2 regions of the Streptomyces sp. NPDC048718 genome follow, and region 2 is predicted to be linked to the other one. Evidence: riboswitches for the same ligand, from Rfam matches in the RefSeq annotation. Region 2 holds a riboswitch; the other holds the start of a gene.

Region 1 (7,954 bases), on a different contig from region 2:
GGGTTGTCGTCGGCCGGCCAGACGCCCGAGCCGACCTTCTCGATCTCGGCACGGATCGCGATCATGGTGTCACAGAACCGGTCCAGCTCGGTCAGGTCCTCGGACTCGGTGGGCTCGATCATCAGCGTGCCGGCGACCGGGAACGACATGGTCGGCGCGTGGAAGCCGTAGTCGATCAGACGCTTGGCGATGTCGTCGACGCTGACCCCGGTCTCCTTCGACAGCGGGCGCAGGTCGACGATGCACTCGTGGGCGACCAGACCGGCCGGGCCGGTGTAGAGCACCGGGAAGTGCGGCTCCAGGCGCTTGGCGATGTAGTTCGCCGCGAGGACGGCGACCTGGGTGGCGCGCTTGAGGCCCTCGCCGCCCATCAGCCGGACGTACGACCACGAGATCGGCAGGATGCCGGCCGAGCCCCACGGAGCGGCCGAGATCGGGCCGACGCCGGTCTGAGGGCCCGCGGTGGCCTGGAGCGGGTGGTTGGGCAGGTACGGGGCGAGGTGCGCGCGCACTCCGACCGGGCCGACGCCCGGGCCGCCGCCGCCGTGCGGGATGCAGAAGGTCTTGTGCAGGTTGAGGTGCGAGACGTCGCCGCCGAAGTGGCCCGGCTTCGCGAGGCCGACCAGGGCGTTGAGGTTGGCGCCGTCGACGTACACCTGACCGCCGGCGTCGTGCACCATGCCGCAGATCTCGGAGACGTGCTCCTCGAACACACCGTGGGTGGACGGGTAGGTGATCATCAGCACGGCGAGCTCGTCGCGGTGCTTCTCGATCTTGGCGCGCAGGTCCTCGACGTCGACCTCGCCGTCGTCGGCGGTCTTGACGACGACGACCTTCATGCCGGCCATCGCGGCGGAGGCGGCGTTCGTGCCGTGCGCGGAGGACGGGATGAGGCAGACCGTGCGCTCGGTGTCGCCGTTGGCGCGGTGGTAGGCGCGGACGGCCAGCAGACCGGCCAGCTCGCCCTGGGAGCCGGCGTTCGGCTGGATCGACACCTTGTCGTAGCCGGTGACCTCGGCCAGGCGCTCCTCCAGCTCGGTGATGAGCGTGACGTAGCCCTGGGCCTGCTCGATCGGCACGAAGGGGTGGATCTGGCCGAACTCGGGCCAGGTCACCGGCTCCATCTCGGTGGTCGCGTTCAGCTTCATGGTGCAGGAACCGAGCGGGATCATGCCGCGGTCGAGCGCGTAGTCGCGGTCGGAGAGCTTACGCAGGTAGCGCAGCATCGCGGTCTCGGAGCGGTGCGCGTGGAAGACCGGGTGGGTCAGGTACGCGTCGGTGCGCAGCGCGTCGGCCGGGAGCGCGTCCTCGGTGACCGCGTCCAGGGCCTCGATGTCGCCCGTGACGCCGAAGGCGGCCCAGACGGCGGCGAGGTGCTCGCGCGTGGTCGTCTCGTCGCAGGAGACGGAGACGTGGTCGGCGTCGACGCGGTACAGGTTGACGCCGCCGGCGAGGGCGGCGGCGACGATCCGGTCGGCGCGGCCGGGCACCTTGGCGGTGAGGGTGTCGAAGAAGGCGCCCTGGGCCAGCTGGACGCCGCCGTCGCGCAGACCGGCGGCGAGGATCGCGGCGTAGCGGTGGGTCCGCTCGGCGATCTGCCGCAGGCCGTCGGGGCCGTGGTAGACGGCGTACATGCCGGCCATGACGGCGAGCAGCACCTGAGCGGTGCAGATGTTGCTGGTGGCCTTCTCGCGGCGGATGTGCTGCTCGCGGGTCTGCAGCGCCAGGCGGTACGCCTTGTTGCCGTCGGCGTCGACGGAGACACCGACGAGGCGGCCGGGCAGCGAGCGGGCGTGCTTCTCCTGGACGGCCATGTAACCGGCGTGCGGACCGCCGAAGCCCATCGGGACGCCGAAGCGCTGGGTGGTGCCGACGGCGATGTCGGCGCCGAGGGAGCCCGGCGAGGCCAGCAGGGTGAGCGCGAGCAGGTCGGCGGCGACGGTGACGATCGCGCCGAGCTCGTGGGCCTGGTCGACGACCGGCTTGATGTCCCGGATGGCACCGGAGGCGCCCGGGTACTGCAGGAGCACGCCGAAGACACCGCGCTCGGCGATCTCGGCCGGGATGCCGGCGGACAGGTCGGCGACGACGACCTCGACCCCGGTGGGCTCGGCGCGGGTCTCGATGACGGCGATGGTCTGCGGCAGGGCGTCGGCGTCGACCAGGAAGACGCCGTTCTTGACCTTGCCGACGCGGCGGGACAGCGCCATGGCCTCTGCGGCGGCGGTGCCCTCGTCGAGCAGCGAGGCGCCGGAGGTGGGCAGCCCGGTCAGGTCGGCGACCATCGTCTGGAAGTTGAGCAGCGCCTCCAGGCGGCCCTGCGAGATCTCCGGCTGGTACGGCGTGTAGGCGGTGTACCAGGCCGGGTTCTCCATCACGTTGCGGAGGATCACCGGCGGGGTGAAGGTGCCGTAGTAGCCGAGGCCGATCATCGGGGCGAGGACCTGGTTGCGGCCGGCGAGGACGCGCAGCTCGGCCAGCACCTCGGCCTCGGTTCGGGCGGCCGGGAGGGCCAGCGCCTCGGCGTTCTTGATCACGTCCGGCACGGCGGCGGCCGTGAGCTCGTCGAGCGATCCGTAACCGACCTGGGCGAGCATCTTGGCCCGCGCCTCGGTGTCGGGTCCGATGTGCCGCTGCTCGAACGGAATACCCTGCTCGAGCTCGGAGAGCGAAGTGCGGTTGGCGGTCATGTACGGGGGCCTCCTGGTCGTCACGACCTGCGAGGGGCACCGCGGCGCGGTTGCCCGGACGACCTCCCCCTCTGTCATCTCGACCTGAGAGCTTCACCGGCACGCCTCGCGGCAGGCCGGCTTTCACCGTCGGTGAGGACGGATGCCGTACGACGTCCGCCCTGCTTTCCAGAGTGACCTCGTCCGCGCGGTACGGGGGCCTGAGAGATTCCGGGGAGGATTTGCTCCTTCGGCGCCTCCGAAAATGGTCTTCCGGAGGACTCTCCCGCGCGGGGTCGACAGCCATAACCAGCCTACCAGCGAGGATGCTTCTCCCATCGCTCAAGTGGCCGACATCGCGGATGTGCCTTTTCGTAGTGGTGCAGAGCAGTCGCGACCCGCTGGAGGGACCGTGCAGACCGACATCGATCCGCGCAGCCTGATCGGCCGCAAGGCGTTCGACCGGAACGGGCACAAGATCGGCACTGTGGACGAGGTGTACCTGGACGACGCGACGGGAGTCCCCGAATGGGCCGCCGTACGCACCGGACTGTTCAGCCGGGACGCCTTCGTCCCGCTGGAGCCCAGCGAGCTGGTGGCGGACGGCCTCCACATCCCCTACGAACGCACCCTGATCAAGGACGCCCCGGACTTCGGGGTCGGCCGGCATCTCTCCCCGGAACAGGAACTTCAGCTCTACCGCCACTACAACCTGACCCTGCCGCCCGCGCCCCCGGCCGTGGTGGAACACGACTTCGGCCGCCTGGCGGGCCAGGAGGAGGGGTGAGCGGGCCAGGAGGCGGCATGCGGACGCCGGACACCCGTTCGGTCCAGAGTCCGTCAGCTGGTGTACCAAGTCCGGAGACGTCCGTCAGGTAGGACGTTCAGAACGGGCGGACCCCGCATGCTTCCGGGAAGGTTCGAACGCCGTCCCTAAGGGGCCGGATACCGTCCCTGGGAGGCCGCGCCCGTCGCGCCGCCCGGGACCAGCGGCAGCGGATCCGCGGGTTCCAGTTCCGGGTCGTCGACGGCGAAGGTGCGCACCCGGCCCGGCGCGGAGCCCGGCTCCTCGAAACGGACGGTGACCCGCCCGACGCCGCTGCCCTGCACCCAGCCGGGCCCGTACACGGTGTGCCGGACGTCGTTGCCGGGCGCCCAGCGCCGCTCGGCGGGCCTGGAGGCGGCCTCGGGCAGCACGGCGGCCGGCTCCTCCGACGGCCGCGCGCCGGTGTCCGCCTCCGCCTCCGCCTGGGCCTCGGCCCGCGCTCCGGCCGGCACTCCCGTCAGGGTTCCGACCGCCCCTCCCGCCAAGGCTCCGGCCTGCGCCTCGGCCTGTGCGAACAGGTCCTCCTGTGTGTAGTCCGCGAGTCCGCTCACCCCGACTCCCAGCAGCCGTACGCCGCCGGTGGTGTCCACCAGGTCGAGCAGCCGCGCCGCCGCCTCCCGCACCACCACCGGGTCGTCCGTGGGCCCGCGCAGCGTCTCGGAGCGGGTCAGCGTCGAGAAGTCGTACCGCCGCACCTTCAGGACGATCGTCCGCCCGGAGTGCCCCGACCCCCGCAGCCGCCCCACGCACCGCTCGGCCAGCCGCTCCACCTCCAGCCGGATCCGCAGCCGGTCGTGCAGGTCCACGTCGAAGGTGTCCTCCACCGACACCGACTTGGCGTCCCGCTCGGCCACCACGGGCCGGTCGTCGCGACCGAGGGCCATCGCGTACAGCGAGGTCCCGTGCGCCCGTCCCAGGAGCCGTACCAGCTCGTCCTGCCCCGCCTCCACCACCTCGTCGACGGTGACGATCCCGGCCCGCCGCAGGTGCTCGCCGGTGGCCGGGCCGACCCCGGGGATGATCCGCACCGACCGCGGCCCGATCAGCTCGCGTTCCGTGCCCGGCTCGATCAGCAGCAGGCCGTCCGGCTTGGCCTCCTCGGAGGCGATCTTCGCGAGCATCTTGGACCCGGCCAGACCGACCGAGCCGCTGAGCCCGGTCGTCGCCAGGATGTCCCGCCGCAGCCGCTCCCCCGCCGCCCGCGCGCCCGCGCTGTCGTCGGCCACGCCCCCGGCCTCCAGGTCGACGAAGGCCTCGTCCAGGCTCAGCGGTTCCACGAGCGGGGAGAGCCGCCCGAGCAGTTCCATGACCTGCCCGCTGATCGCCCGGTAGAAGGTGAAGCGGGGCACCAGGTACGCGGCGTTCGGCGCGAGCCGCCGGGCCTGCCCCATGGGCATCGCCGAATGGATGCCGAAGCGCCGTGCCTCGTACGAGGCGGTGGCGACCACCCCGCGCGGTCCGAGCCCGCCCACGACCACGGGTTTCCCGCGCAGGCTCGGCTTCGACGCCTGCTCGGCGGCGGCGAAGAAGGCATCCATGTCGAGATGCAGGATCGTGGGCGCGGCTCTCACGGTTCCGATGCTGCCCTACGCCACTGACAATCGACTCGCACACCCGTTCACCCGCCCTGTGTGGGTCCCGCCGGATACGCGGTACGCCGGGTACGAGGCGCGGCACGCGACGGGCAGACGGGGCCGGACGGGTCAGACGGCCTTGTCGCGGCGCCGGCGCGCCAGCTCGTCGGCGGGGTTGTGCCCGACCAGCGTCTCGCCGGTGTCGACCCGCTCGCCGTGCAGCTGCGCGAGCGCCGCCTCGACGTCCCGCCACACCACGCCCACCGCGATACCGAAGACGCCCTGGCCACCCTGGAGCAGGTCGACGACCTCGTCCGGGGAGGAGCACTCGTAGACGGTCGCGCCGTCGCTCATCAGCGTCATCCGCTCCAGATCGCGAAAACCGCGGGCCCGCAGATGCTGCACCGCCGCCCGGATGTTCTGGAGCGCGACCCCGGTGTCCAGGAAACGCTTGACGATCTTGAGGACGACGACGTCCCGGAAGCTGTAGAGCCGCTGTGTGCCGGATCCGTACGCGGGCCGCACGCTCGGCTCGACGAGCCCGGTGCGCGCCCAGTAGTCCAGCTGCCGATAGGTGATCCCGGCCGCCGCGCAGGCCGTGGGGCCGCGATAGCCGACGGCCTCGGAGTCGACCGTCGTGCGCGTGCCCGGGTCGGTTCCGAGGCCGCCCACCCTGCTGTGAAGCGGATACGGCCCCGGCTCCCCGAGCACATGCCCCCGGAAGCCCTCTGCCGTACCGTCGCCGCTGCTCATCACGCCGACCCTCCGTCCTTGACCTGCCCACACGAAGGTAGGCAGTCACTCGGGGTGCGTCAACGATCGCCACACTCGGCACGCCGAGTGATAATCACCCTGAGAGTGGTTTTGCGTACCGCTCCGCGGGGAAAGGCTACTCGAATGCCCTCGGGACGCCTCCGTCGGCGGCGCCGGCGACCCCGGCGAGCGGCTCCCGTGACTCCGGCGGCATCCCCGCCACACCCACGGTCCGGAGCCTGCCCGGAGCCCAGGCTCGAAGCCCCGGCGTACGGGGAGAGGGGCGGGCTCCCGGGTCCGGGCCCCTGGGGACGGGGCCGGCTCCCGGCCGTCCCTCCGTCCCGTATGGGCAGGTCCGGCGGGCCGCCTACTGGTTGCCGCTCCCGAAGTCCTCCGGCGAGATCTGGTCGAGGAACTCGCGGAACTTCTCCACCTCGTCCTCCTGCTCGTCCGGAATCGCGATCCCCGCGTCGTCCAGCACACCGTCGCTGCCGTAGATCGGCGTGCCGGTGCGCAGCGCCAGCGCTATCGCGTCGGAAGGCCGGGCGCTGACCTCCACACCGCTGGCGAAGACCAGCTCGGCGTAGAAGACCCCGTCCCGCAGATCCGTGATGCGGACTTCGGTGAGCTCCTGCCCCACGGCCTCCAGCACATCCTTGAAAAGGTCGTGCGTCAGCGGCCTGGCCGGGGCCATGCCCTGCTGGGCGAAGGCGATCGCGGTCGCCTCGCCCGGTCCGATCCAGATGGGGAGGTACCGGTCGCCTCCCACTTCACGCAGGAGCACGATCGGCTGGTTGGAGGGCATTTCCACCCGGACACCCACAACGTCGAGCTCGTTCACACAGCAACCCTAGGCCGTGCCCGACCGGTTTGGGTAGTCGGGACGAATCCGGGGCCGCCGCGGGGGTCACTGTGGCCGAATACCGAGTGCGGTCTGGACCAGCGCCGCGTGCAGCCGGACCGAGAGTCCGGCGAGTTCCTTGGCCGTGGCCTCGGCGTGGGCCCGGGTCTGGGGGTTGCGGTGCCGCCGCAGCGGCGCCACCATCTGCTCGATCAGCCCGGCCTCACGGTCGGCGCCGGCCTTCACAGCCCGCAGATGACGCGGCTCCAGGCCGAATCGCCCCAGATCCGCGAGGAGTTTGGCGACGGTGACGGTCTCGGCGTCGTATCCGCCGCCCGCGGCCTGGGCGATCAGGCCGTACGACTCCCACGCGGCGAGTTCCGGCTCCGTCACCTCGGCGGCGGCGAGCAGCTCGGTCCGGCCCAGTCGCGCCGCGGTCGGGCGCTCACCGTCCGGCTCCCCGGACCCGTCGAGCGGATCCCGGGGCTGGCCCGGCGCGGGCAGGACGACCTGTTCACCCCGGGCCAGGGCGTCGAGATGCTCGCGGATCACCCTCAGCGGGAGATAGTGGTCCCGCTGCATCCGCAGGATCTGGGCGAGCCGCTCCACGTCCTGCGCGCTGAACTTGCGGTAGCCGGAGGCCGTCCGCCGGGGCTCCACGAGCCCCTCGGCCTCCAGGAACCGGATCTTGGAAACGGTCACTTCGGGAAACTCGTCGCGCAGCCTCGCCAGCACCGTGCCGATGCTGACGAGACCGTCGCCCGCGGCGGTGCCGGAGCCGGCACCGCCCGACGCTGTACGCACCATGGACCTTCCCTGAAGGTTCTCCGGGGCGTGTCACACGCCCCGCTGGCTCGCGAAGAACACGAGCCGGTACTTGCCGATCTGCACCTCGTCCCCGTTGGAGAGCACGACCGAGTCGATCGGCTCACGGTTGACGTAGGTGCCGTTGAGACTGCCGACATCGCTCACCTTGAACGTGCCGTCAGGCTGACGCCGGAACTCCACGTGCCGACGCGACACCGTCACGTCGTCGAGGAAGATGTCGCTCTGCGGGTGGCGGCCGGCCGTGGTCAGCTCGCCGTCCAGCAGGAAGCGGCTGCCCGAGTTCGGGCCTCGGCGCACGATGAGCAGCGCCGCACCGGTGGGCAGTGCCTCGACGGCCGCCAGGGCCTCCGGCGACAGCGCCGGAATCTGGCCGGTCACCTCGGAGTCGTACGCCTCGAGACCCGAGATGGAGATCGTCGAGGTCGTCTCGGACGCGCGCTCCGCGACCGCTCCGGCCCGCAGC
Region 2 (7,954 bases):
TCACCTCAGCGGCGTACGCCGGGGCGCGCGGTCCGGCCCGCGGGCGCGGGCCCCGGCGTACGGCTGCGGTCTACTTCTCGCGCTTGTAGAAGGGCAGCGCCACGACCTCGTACGGCTCGTGGGTGCCGCGGACGTCGATGCCCACGCCCGCCGTGCCGGCCTCGGCGAACGCGGCGTCCACGTAGGCCATGGCGATCGGCTTGCCCAGCGTCGGGGACGGGGCGCCGGAGGTCACCTCGCCGACGACCTCGCCCGCCACGACCACGGACATGCCCGCGCGGGGCACCCGGCGGCCCTCGGCGATCAGGCCGACCAGCTTGCGCGGCGGGGCGGTCTCGGCCGCCGCCGCGGCCTTCTCCAGCGCCTCGCGGCCGACGAAACGGCCCTCGTTCGTGGTCTTCTCGAACTTGACGACCCGGCCGAGACCGGCGTCGAAGGGGGTGAGCGCGGTGGTCAGCTCGTGGCCGTACAGCGGCATGCCCGCCTCCAGGCGCAGCGTGTCGCGGCAGGACAGACCGCACGGGACCAGACCGGCGCCGGCGCCCGCCTCGGTCAGCGCCTGCCACACGCCCTCGGCGTCCTCCGGCTTCAGGAACAGCTCGAAGCCGTCCTCGCCGGTGTAACCCGTGCGGGCGATCAGCGCGGGCACGCCCGCGACGGTGCCGGGCAGACCCGCGTAGTACTTCAGGCCGGCCAGGTCGGCGTCGGTGAGCTTGGCCAGGATGCCGGCGGACTCGGGGCCCTGGACGGCGAGCAGGGCGTACGCGTCGCGGTCGTCGCGGACCTCCGCGTCGAAGCCGGCGACACGCTCGGTCAGCGCGTCGAGGACGATCTGCGCGTTGGAGGCGTTGGCCACCACCATGTACGTGGTCTCACCGAGGCGGTAGACGATCAGGTCGTCCAGGATCCCGCCGTCCTCCTGGCAGATCATCGTGTAGCGGGCGCGGCCGTTGCCCACCGTGGAGATGTTGCCGACCAGCGCGTAGTCCAGGAACGCGACCGCCTGCGGACCGGTGACGGTGATCTCGCCCATGTGCGAGAGGTCGAACAGACCGGCCTTGGTGCGGACCGCCGTGTGCTCCTCGCGCTCGCTGCCGTAGCGCAGCGGCATGTCCCAGCCGGCGAAGTCGGTCATGGTCGCGCCGAGCGAGCGGTGGAGCGCGTCGAGGGCGGTCAGGCGGGGGGCAGTGCTCATGGGGTGACTCCCGGGTCCCAGGCGTGCGGGGGCACGACGTGCATGACGGTGAGGACATCCTCCCCATCTGTCATGGAACCTGAGAGGTTCACCGAGGAGTTCCCCGGCTTGCACCTTGGGTGGGGGCGCGACGGCGCGCCCCGCTTTTCAGATCTGCCTCGTCCGCGCGGTACGGGGCCTGAGAGATTCAAGGGAGGTACTTGCTCCTTCGGCGCCCGGTGCACGGCGTATGCCTGTGCCCCGGAACTCTCCCGCGCGGATTCGAGCGGCCGGTATGCGGTTGTACGCGCTGGTGGCGCGGGTGTGCGCTCGTGCGAGCGAGTGGCGCGCTCATCATTGCACGGCGGGTCCGCCCGGCAAATCGCTTGTGTCCCATTACCGTTTCTTTACACTTTGTGGGCAGGGTCCTGGCGGGCCCGATCGGGGTTCCGGCATGTCCGACAGGGGGAGATGGCGATGACGATCCGGCACACCGGTGCGTATACGGCGGACTCCGGCTTACCACTGAGGCGAGCGGTCGCGGGGCCCCGCCTCCCGGCCCACGCCCCGGGCCGCGTCCCCGCTCCCGCACCGGGCCGTGACACCGCACCCGCCCCGGACCGTGACACCGCACCCGCCCGTGGGCGGCGGGCTCGCGGGGTGGGGCGCGAGGGGACGCGCGACGGGGTGCGCGAGGCGGTACGGGACAGAGCCCGGGCCCGCACCCGGCGCCGCGGCCGGTTCCTGCGCGACCTGCGCGAGCGCGGCGGGCGCAGCCCCCGCGTCCTCACCTTCGCCGCCGGGGACGTCGTGGTGGTCTCCGGGCTGCCCGGGGCCGGGAAGTCCACGCTCATGGGCCGGGTCGCCGGCGGCCGGGCCGTCGACTCCCAGGACACCCGCGAGCGCTGGGAGGCCCGGCTGCCCCGCTTCCTGCCGTACGCCCTCTACCGTCCGCTCGCCCGGATCGCGCACTACGCGGGACTGCGCCGCGCGCTCGGAGCCGGCGCCGGGGTGGTCGTCCACGACTGCGGCAACCAGTCCTGGGTGCGCGGCTGGCTCGCCCGCGCGGCCCGGCGGCGCGGCGGCACCCTGCATCTGATCCTGCTCGACGTCGACCCGGCGACCGCCCTGGACGGCCAGCGGGCCCGCGGCCGTACGGTGTCCGGCTATGCCTTCGCCCGGCACCGGCGCGCCATCGGCCGGCTGATCCGTACCGCCGCGTCCGGTGCCCTGCCGCACGGCTGCGCCTCGGTCACCCTGCTCGACCGGGAGGCGGCCGACGCGCTGCGGAGGATCGACTTCCGGGAGCTCGTATGACACGCGCGCGTGACGAAACCCGCACCCCTCCCGCTCCCCGCGGCCGGGGCGCGCCGTTAAGGTGCTGATCGCACCCGTGTGGCCCGGCGGGCAGGGGCCGGCGGGCCCGAGGGGGCCGGGCCGACGCCGTGGCGGGCGGGAAGCCGGGGAAGCCGGAACACCGGAGAACCGGGAAGCCGGAGAACCGGATCCGGAAAGTCGGAAAGCCGGAAGACCGGGAAACCGGGTCAGCCGGAAAGTCGGGAAGCCGGGCCGTGAGGTCCGGGAGCCGTGGAGCCGTGAAGGCGCGAAGGGGACGAAGAACAGCGTGGACGTGACGTGGCCGGGCAATGAACTCGAGGAGATACTGGCCGCCTCGCTCGGCAACCCGGCGGCGGGTGGCCGGCTGGTCGAGGTGCTCGGCCGCAGCAACGTCTGGATCCCGCTGCCCAACGGCGGCGGCCCCGACAGCCCCGACCTCGATCTGCCCACCCTGGAACTGGACGGCGCCGCCTATGTGCCCGTCTTCAGCTCCGAGCGGGAGTTCCGCGCCTGCGTCGGCGACCACATGTCGTACACCGTCGCCCCCGCCCGCGAGTTCGCCCGAGGTCTGCCCCCGCAGCTCGGCATCGCCGTGAACCCCGGCGGCACCATCGGTGTCCCGCTGCCGCCGCCCGCCGTCGTCGAACTGTGCCGGGTCGGCCGCAGCGAGCTGGACGGACCGGCCGCCGGCGGCCGGGTCCGCCTGTTCGAGCCCGACTGGCAGGACGACCCGGTCGACTTCCTGTCCGCCGCGTCGGCCGAGTTCGAGGCCACCGGAGTCGTCGCCACCGCCCGGCGGGCCCTCGCCAGCGTCGAGGGCACCGAACCCGCCCTCTTCGTCGGCGTCCAGCTCGTGGAGGGGACCGAGCCGGACCTGACGGTCCCGCTGGACGCCCTCGGCCGCGCTCTCGGCCGGGTCGAAGTCGCCTGGCCCGTCAACCTCGTCCTGCTCGACGTGGCCCAGGACCCGGTCGGCGACTGGATGCTGGAGAAGGTGCGCCCCTTCTTCCAGCGCGCCGCCGTGTGACGGACCCCCGCTTTAAGCTGAACTCATTCAAGACCCACGGATCCGGCCCGGGCGCGGCGGATCCGGCCCGGTGGGGCCTGGTCCGGCAGGGCCCCGGTTCGCCGGGTCCCGGCAGCGCCCGGCCCACTTCGCCCGGACGCATCCATACGACCGGGCCACCGACCGTACGACAGCGACACAACGACATCCGCGACAACCGCGGCGACACGGACAAGAGGGGCGGGACCGAGGGTGAGCGCGTCAGGCACCGCTGCCGCCGGACAGGTCGAGCACATGCTGCGCGAGGTGACGCCGGGGCGCCACGACGCCTACGAGCGGCTGCTGTACTCCCTGGCCGGCTCCGAGGTCTGGATGCTGCTCTGGCAGGGCATACCCGGCGCCCCCGACGCCCAGTACGGGAACATGGAGGTCGACGGCTTCGGCTACGCCCCCTGTGTCACCTCCGCCCAGGAACTCGCCGCCTCCGGCTGGACCCGCGCCCACGAGCGCGTCGGCGGCCTGGAGATCGCCCGCGCCCTGTTCCCCGACCGCTGGGGCATCTGGCTCAACCCGCACGCCCCCGGCGGCGGCGTCGGCATCCCCTGGGCCGACCTGCGCCGCGTCGCCACCGGTCTGGACCGGATGCCCGCCGGACCGCTGCGGCTTTCCGAACCGTCGCTGGAGATGCCGCACTTCTACGCGCTTCTGTCGCAGAACGCCCATCGCACCCCGGCCGTCCGCTCGCTGCGCCGCGCCTGGGTGCAGCCCGCGCTCGGCTCCCCGTACCTCGCCATCGGTCTGGACCTCTACGACTCCTCGCCCGCCGCGGTCGACTCGGTGCGCGCGATGATGCGCCAGACGGTCGGCGCCGTCCCCGACGGCCTGCCGGTGTCCACGGTCGCCATGTCCGATCCGTACGACCCGGTCGCCCTGTGGCTGTACGCGCACGCCCGGCCGTTCTACGACCGTGCCGCGCACGCCGCGCACGCCGCGCCCCTCACACCCGGCTACGGCTATCCGCCCGCCGCGCCCCGCACGCCCGGTTACGGCTATCCGCCCGCCGCTCCGGGACTCGGCGCCTCCGCCGCCCCGCACGCTTACTGACGAGTAGTCACCAGGTTCGCCACCAGGCCGCCGAATCGCCCGTTTCCACCCCTCCTGTCGCCCCAATTCGCGCCCGTCACTGTGTGGTTGGGGCGGTTGTCCGTTCTGGCTGAATAGTGTCCGAGATGGTCCGCTGAACCAGCCGGAACGTTCGGATAACGGAAGACAACGAACCGCATCACGGTTGCGCAACCATTCCCCACCAGGTCTGGCGGGTGATCGCGGGCCATTGAAGACTCCCCGGAACACCTGGCGTTCGGTTTCTTCCGAGCCGGTGCCCAGCAGTTGTTCCACCAAGCCGCTACCCGCGGCGGTCAAGGGCCGGCGACCCGGCGGCCGAGAGGGGTCCTCACCAGATGACGGCACCACAGCAGGAGACGAGTGCGGCCGAACAGGCCGGCGCCGTCGACGCCGTCCCCGGCGCGGCGGCCAAGGCCATCGAAGGCCGTTCCCTCTGGCAGATCGCGTGGACGCGGCTCAAGAAGGACAAGCTCGCGCTCGCGGGCGGCTGCGTCGTCGTCCTCCTGATCCTGGTCGCGGTCCTGGCGCCGTGGATCGTGGCGGCGTTCGGTCACCCGCCGAACGAGTTCCACGAGGACCAGATCGACGCCCTGTTCGGCACCCCGGTCGGCAGCTGGGGCGGCATCAGTTCCGACTTCCTGCTGGGAGTCGAGCCGGTCAACGGCCGCGACGTCTTCAGCCGCATCGTCTACGGCGCCCAGATCTCGCTGCTCGTCGCCTTCCTGGCGGCGGTGTTCGCGGTCTTCCTCGGCACCGTGCTCGGCATCGTCGCCGGCTACTTCGGCGGCTGGATCGACGCCGCGCTCAGCCGGGTCATGGACGTCATGCTGGCCTTCCCGCAGCTGCTGTTCACCATCGCCCTGGTCTCCGTGCTCCCCAACGAGCTGCTCGGACTGACCGGTTCGGGTGTCCGCATCGCCGCCCTGGTCGTGGTCATCGGCTTCTTCGGCTGGCCGTACGTCGGCCGTATCGTCCGAGGTCAGACGCTTTCGCTGCGCAACCGCGAGTACGTGGAGGCCGCCCAGAGCCTGGGCGCCGGCCGGCTCTACATCCTGCGCCGCGAGCTGCTGCCCAACCTGATCGCCCCGATCACCGTCTACGCGACGCTGATGATCCCCACCAACATCCTCACCGAAGCGGCGCTGAGCTTCCTCGGCGCGGGCGTGAAGCCGCCCACCGCCTCCTGGGGACAGATGCTGTCCAAGGCCGTCAACACCTACGAGTCGGACCCGCTGTTCATGGTGATCCCCGGCCTCGCGATCTTCATCACCGTCCTGGCGTTCAACCTCTTCGGCGACGGCGTGCGCGACGCGCTCGACCCGAAGGGTTCGCGCTGACCCGTTCGCCGACGCGACACCACGAAAAGCCCTGCCCCCTGCCGATGAGGCAGGGGAAATCTTCCTCGGCGGACCGACCCGATAGGCCCCGCCCCCAACCCGGAGGTTGCCGGAACCATGATGAACACCTCTTCCAGGCGCAGGATCGCCGCGGGCGCGCTGCTCGCCGCGGCCACGATGGTCGCCACCACCGCCTGCGGCGGCGGCAACGGCTCGGACAAGGACAAGGGCACCTCCGGCCTCGCCTTCAACGGCGCCGTGAACAAGGTCCTCAACGCCTCGGACAAGAAGGGCGGCGAGCTGAAGTTCATCGGCACGCAGGAGTCCGACTCGTGGGACCCGCAGCGCGGTTACTACGGCTTCATGTGGGACTTCGCCCGCTACTACACCCGTCAGCTGATCTCCTACAAGGCCGCCCCCGGCGCCGAGTCGACCGAGCTGGTCCCCGACCTCGCCACCGACACCGGCAAGATCTCGTCCGACGGCCTGACCTACACCTTCACCCTGAAGGACGGGGTCACCTGGGAGGACGGCAAGCCGATCACCTCCAAGGACATCAAGTACGGCATCGAGCGCACCTGGGCGCAGGACGTCATCTCCGGCGGCCCGATCTACCTTCAGGGCGTCCTCGACCCCAAGAAGGAGTACAAGGGTCCGTACAAGGACAAGTCGGCCGACAAGCTCGGTCTGAAGTCGATCGAGACGCCGGACGACAAGACCATCGTCTTCAAGCTCCCCAAGGCCAACGGAGACTTCCTCCAGATGCTGGCGATGCCCGTCGCCTCTCCGGCCCGCCAGGACAAGGACACGGGCTCCAAGTACGGCCTGAAGCCGTTCTCCTCCGGCCCGTACAAGTGGGACTCGTACACGCCGAAGAAGTCCATCAAGCTGGTTCGCAACGACAAGTGGGACGCCAAGACGGACACCATCCGCAAGGCGCTTCCGGACTCGATCAGCGTCACGTTCAGCACGAACGCCGACGACATGGACAACCGTCTGGTCGAGGGCGAGTACGACATCGACATCAACGCGACCGGTGTCGGCGCCGCGGCCCGTCAGAAGGTGCTCCAGCAGCACAAGGAGAACGCGGACAACCCGCAGACCGGCTTCATCCGGTACGCGGTCTTCCCGCAGTCGGTGATCCCGAACGTCGAGTGCCGCAAGGCCATCATCTACGCGGCCGACAGCAAGTCCCTGCAGACCGCCCGCGGTGGCCCGCAGGCCGGTGGCGACATCGCGACCAACATGCTGCCGCCCATCGTCAAGGGTTCGGACGTGAAGGCCGACCCGTACGGCAAGCTCAGCGGCAAGCCGGACATCGCCAAGGCCAAGGACGCCCTCAAGAAGTGCGGTAAGCCGAACGGCTTCAAGACCACGATCGCGGTCCGCAACAACAAGCCGATCGAGGTCGCGACCGCCGAGTCGCTCCAGCAGTCGCTGAAGGCCGTCAACATCGACGCCCAGATCGACCAGTACGACGGCGCCCAGACCACCGGCATCATCGGCTCGCCGAAGGTGGTCAAGGACAAGGGCTACGGCATCGTCATCATGGGCTGGGGTGCCGACTTCCCGACCGGTCAGGGCTTCCTGCAGCCGCTGGTCGACAGCCGCTTCCTCCTCGACTCGGGTAACAACAACTACTCCGAGACCAAGGACCCGGCCATCGACGCGCTGTTCGACAAGGCGCTGAAGGAGACCGACCCGGTCAAGGCCGGCGAGATCTACAAGGAGATCAACACCAAGGTCTCCGAGAAGGCGATCTACCTGCCGTTCACCCACGAGAAGAACATCATCTGGCGCAGCTCTCGACTGACCAACGTCTACACGGCCGACGCCTACAACGGCCGCTACGACTACGCGTCGCTCGGCGTCGTCAAGTAAACCGACCCGCTTCAACGGCGCACCACCCGCCGCCAGGTCCGAAGGGCAGGTGATGGCCGCGCGCGGCGGCCGGGCACCCCGTGAAGGGGTCCC

The links. Region 2 has a riboswitch for glycine ahead of gcvT (glycine cleavage system aminomethyltransferase GcvT). Riboswitches for the same ligand answer to the same signal wherever they lie in the genome.
Region 1: linked by a shared signal. The riboswitch ahead of gcvP (aminomethyl-transferring glycine dehydrogenase) and the one ahead of gcvT (glycine cleavage system aminomethyltransferase GcvT) in region 2 are both predicted to bind glycine.

The regions. Positions count from the first base shown of each region.
Region 1 is NZ_JBICVG010000031.1:6,467-14,420, reverse strand. Features, by position in the region: gene gcvP (aminomethyl-transferring glycine dehydrogenase) at 1-2,690, opposite strand, end outside; glycine riboswitch at 2,869-2,968, opposite strand; gene ACGFRB_RS33225 (PRC-barrel domain-containing protein) at 3,082-3,456, shown strand; gene ACGFRB_RS33220 (DNA polymerase IV) at 3,603-5,066, opposite strand; gene ACGFRB_RS33215 (MerR family transcriptional regulator) at 5,199-5,822, opposite strand; gene ACGFRB_RS33210 (bifunctional nuclease family protein) at 6,190-6,663, opposite strand; gene ACGFRB_RS33205 (MerR family transcriptional regulator) at 6,730-7,470, opposite strand; gene ACGFRB_RS33200 (FHA domain-containing protein) at 7,501-7,954, opposite strand, start outside.
Region 2 is NZ_JBICVG010000004.1:318,706-326,659, forward strand. Features, by position in the region: gene gcvT (glycine cleavage system aminomethyltransferase GcvT) at 71-1,195, opposite strand; glycine riboswitch at 1,353-1,459, opposite strand; gene ACGFRB_RS09650 (AAA family ATPase) at 1,862-2,491, shown strand; gene ACGFRB_RS09655 (enhanced serine sensitivity protein SseB) at 2,799-3,539, shown strand; gene ACGFRB_RS09660 (enhanced serine sensitivity protein SseB C-terminal domain-containing protein) at 3,771-4,622, shown strand; gene ACGFRB_RS09665 (ABC transporter permease) at 4,979-5,980, shown strand; gene ACGFRB_RS09670 (ABC transporter substrate-binding protein) at 6,101-7,861, shown strand.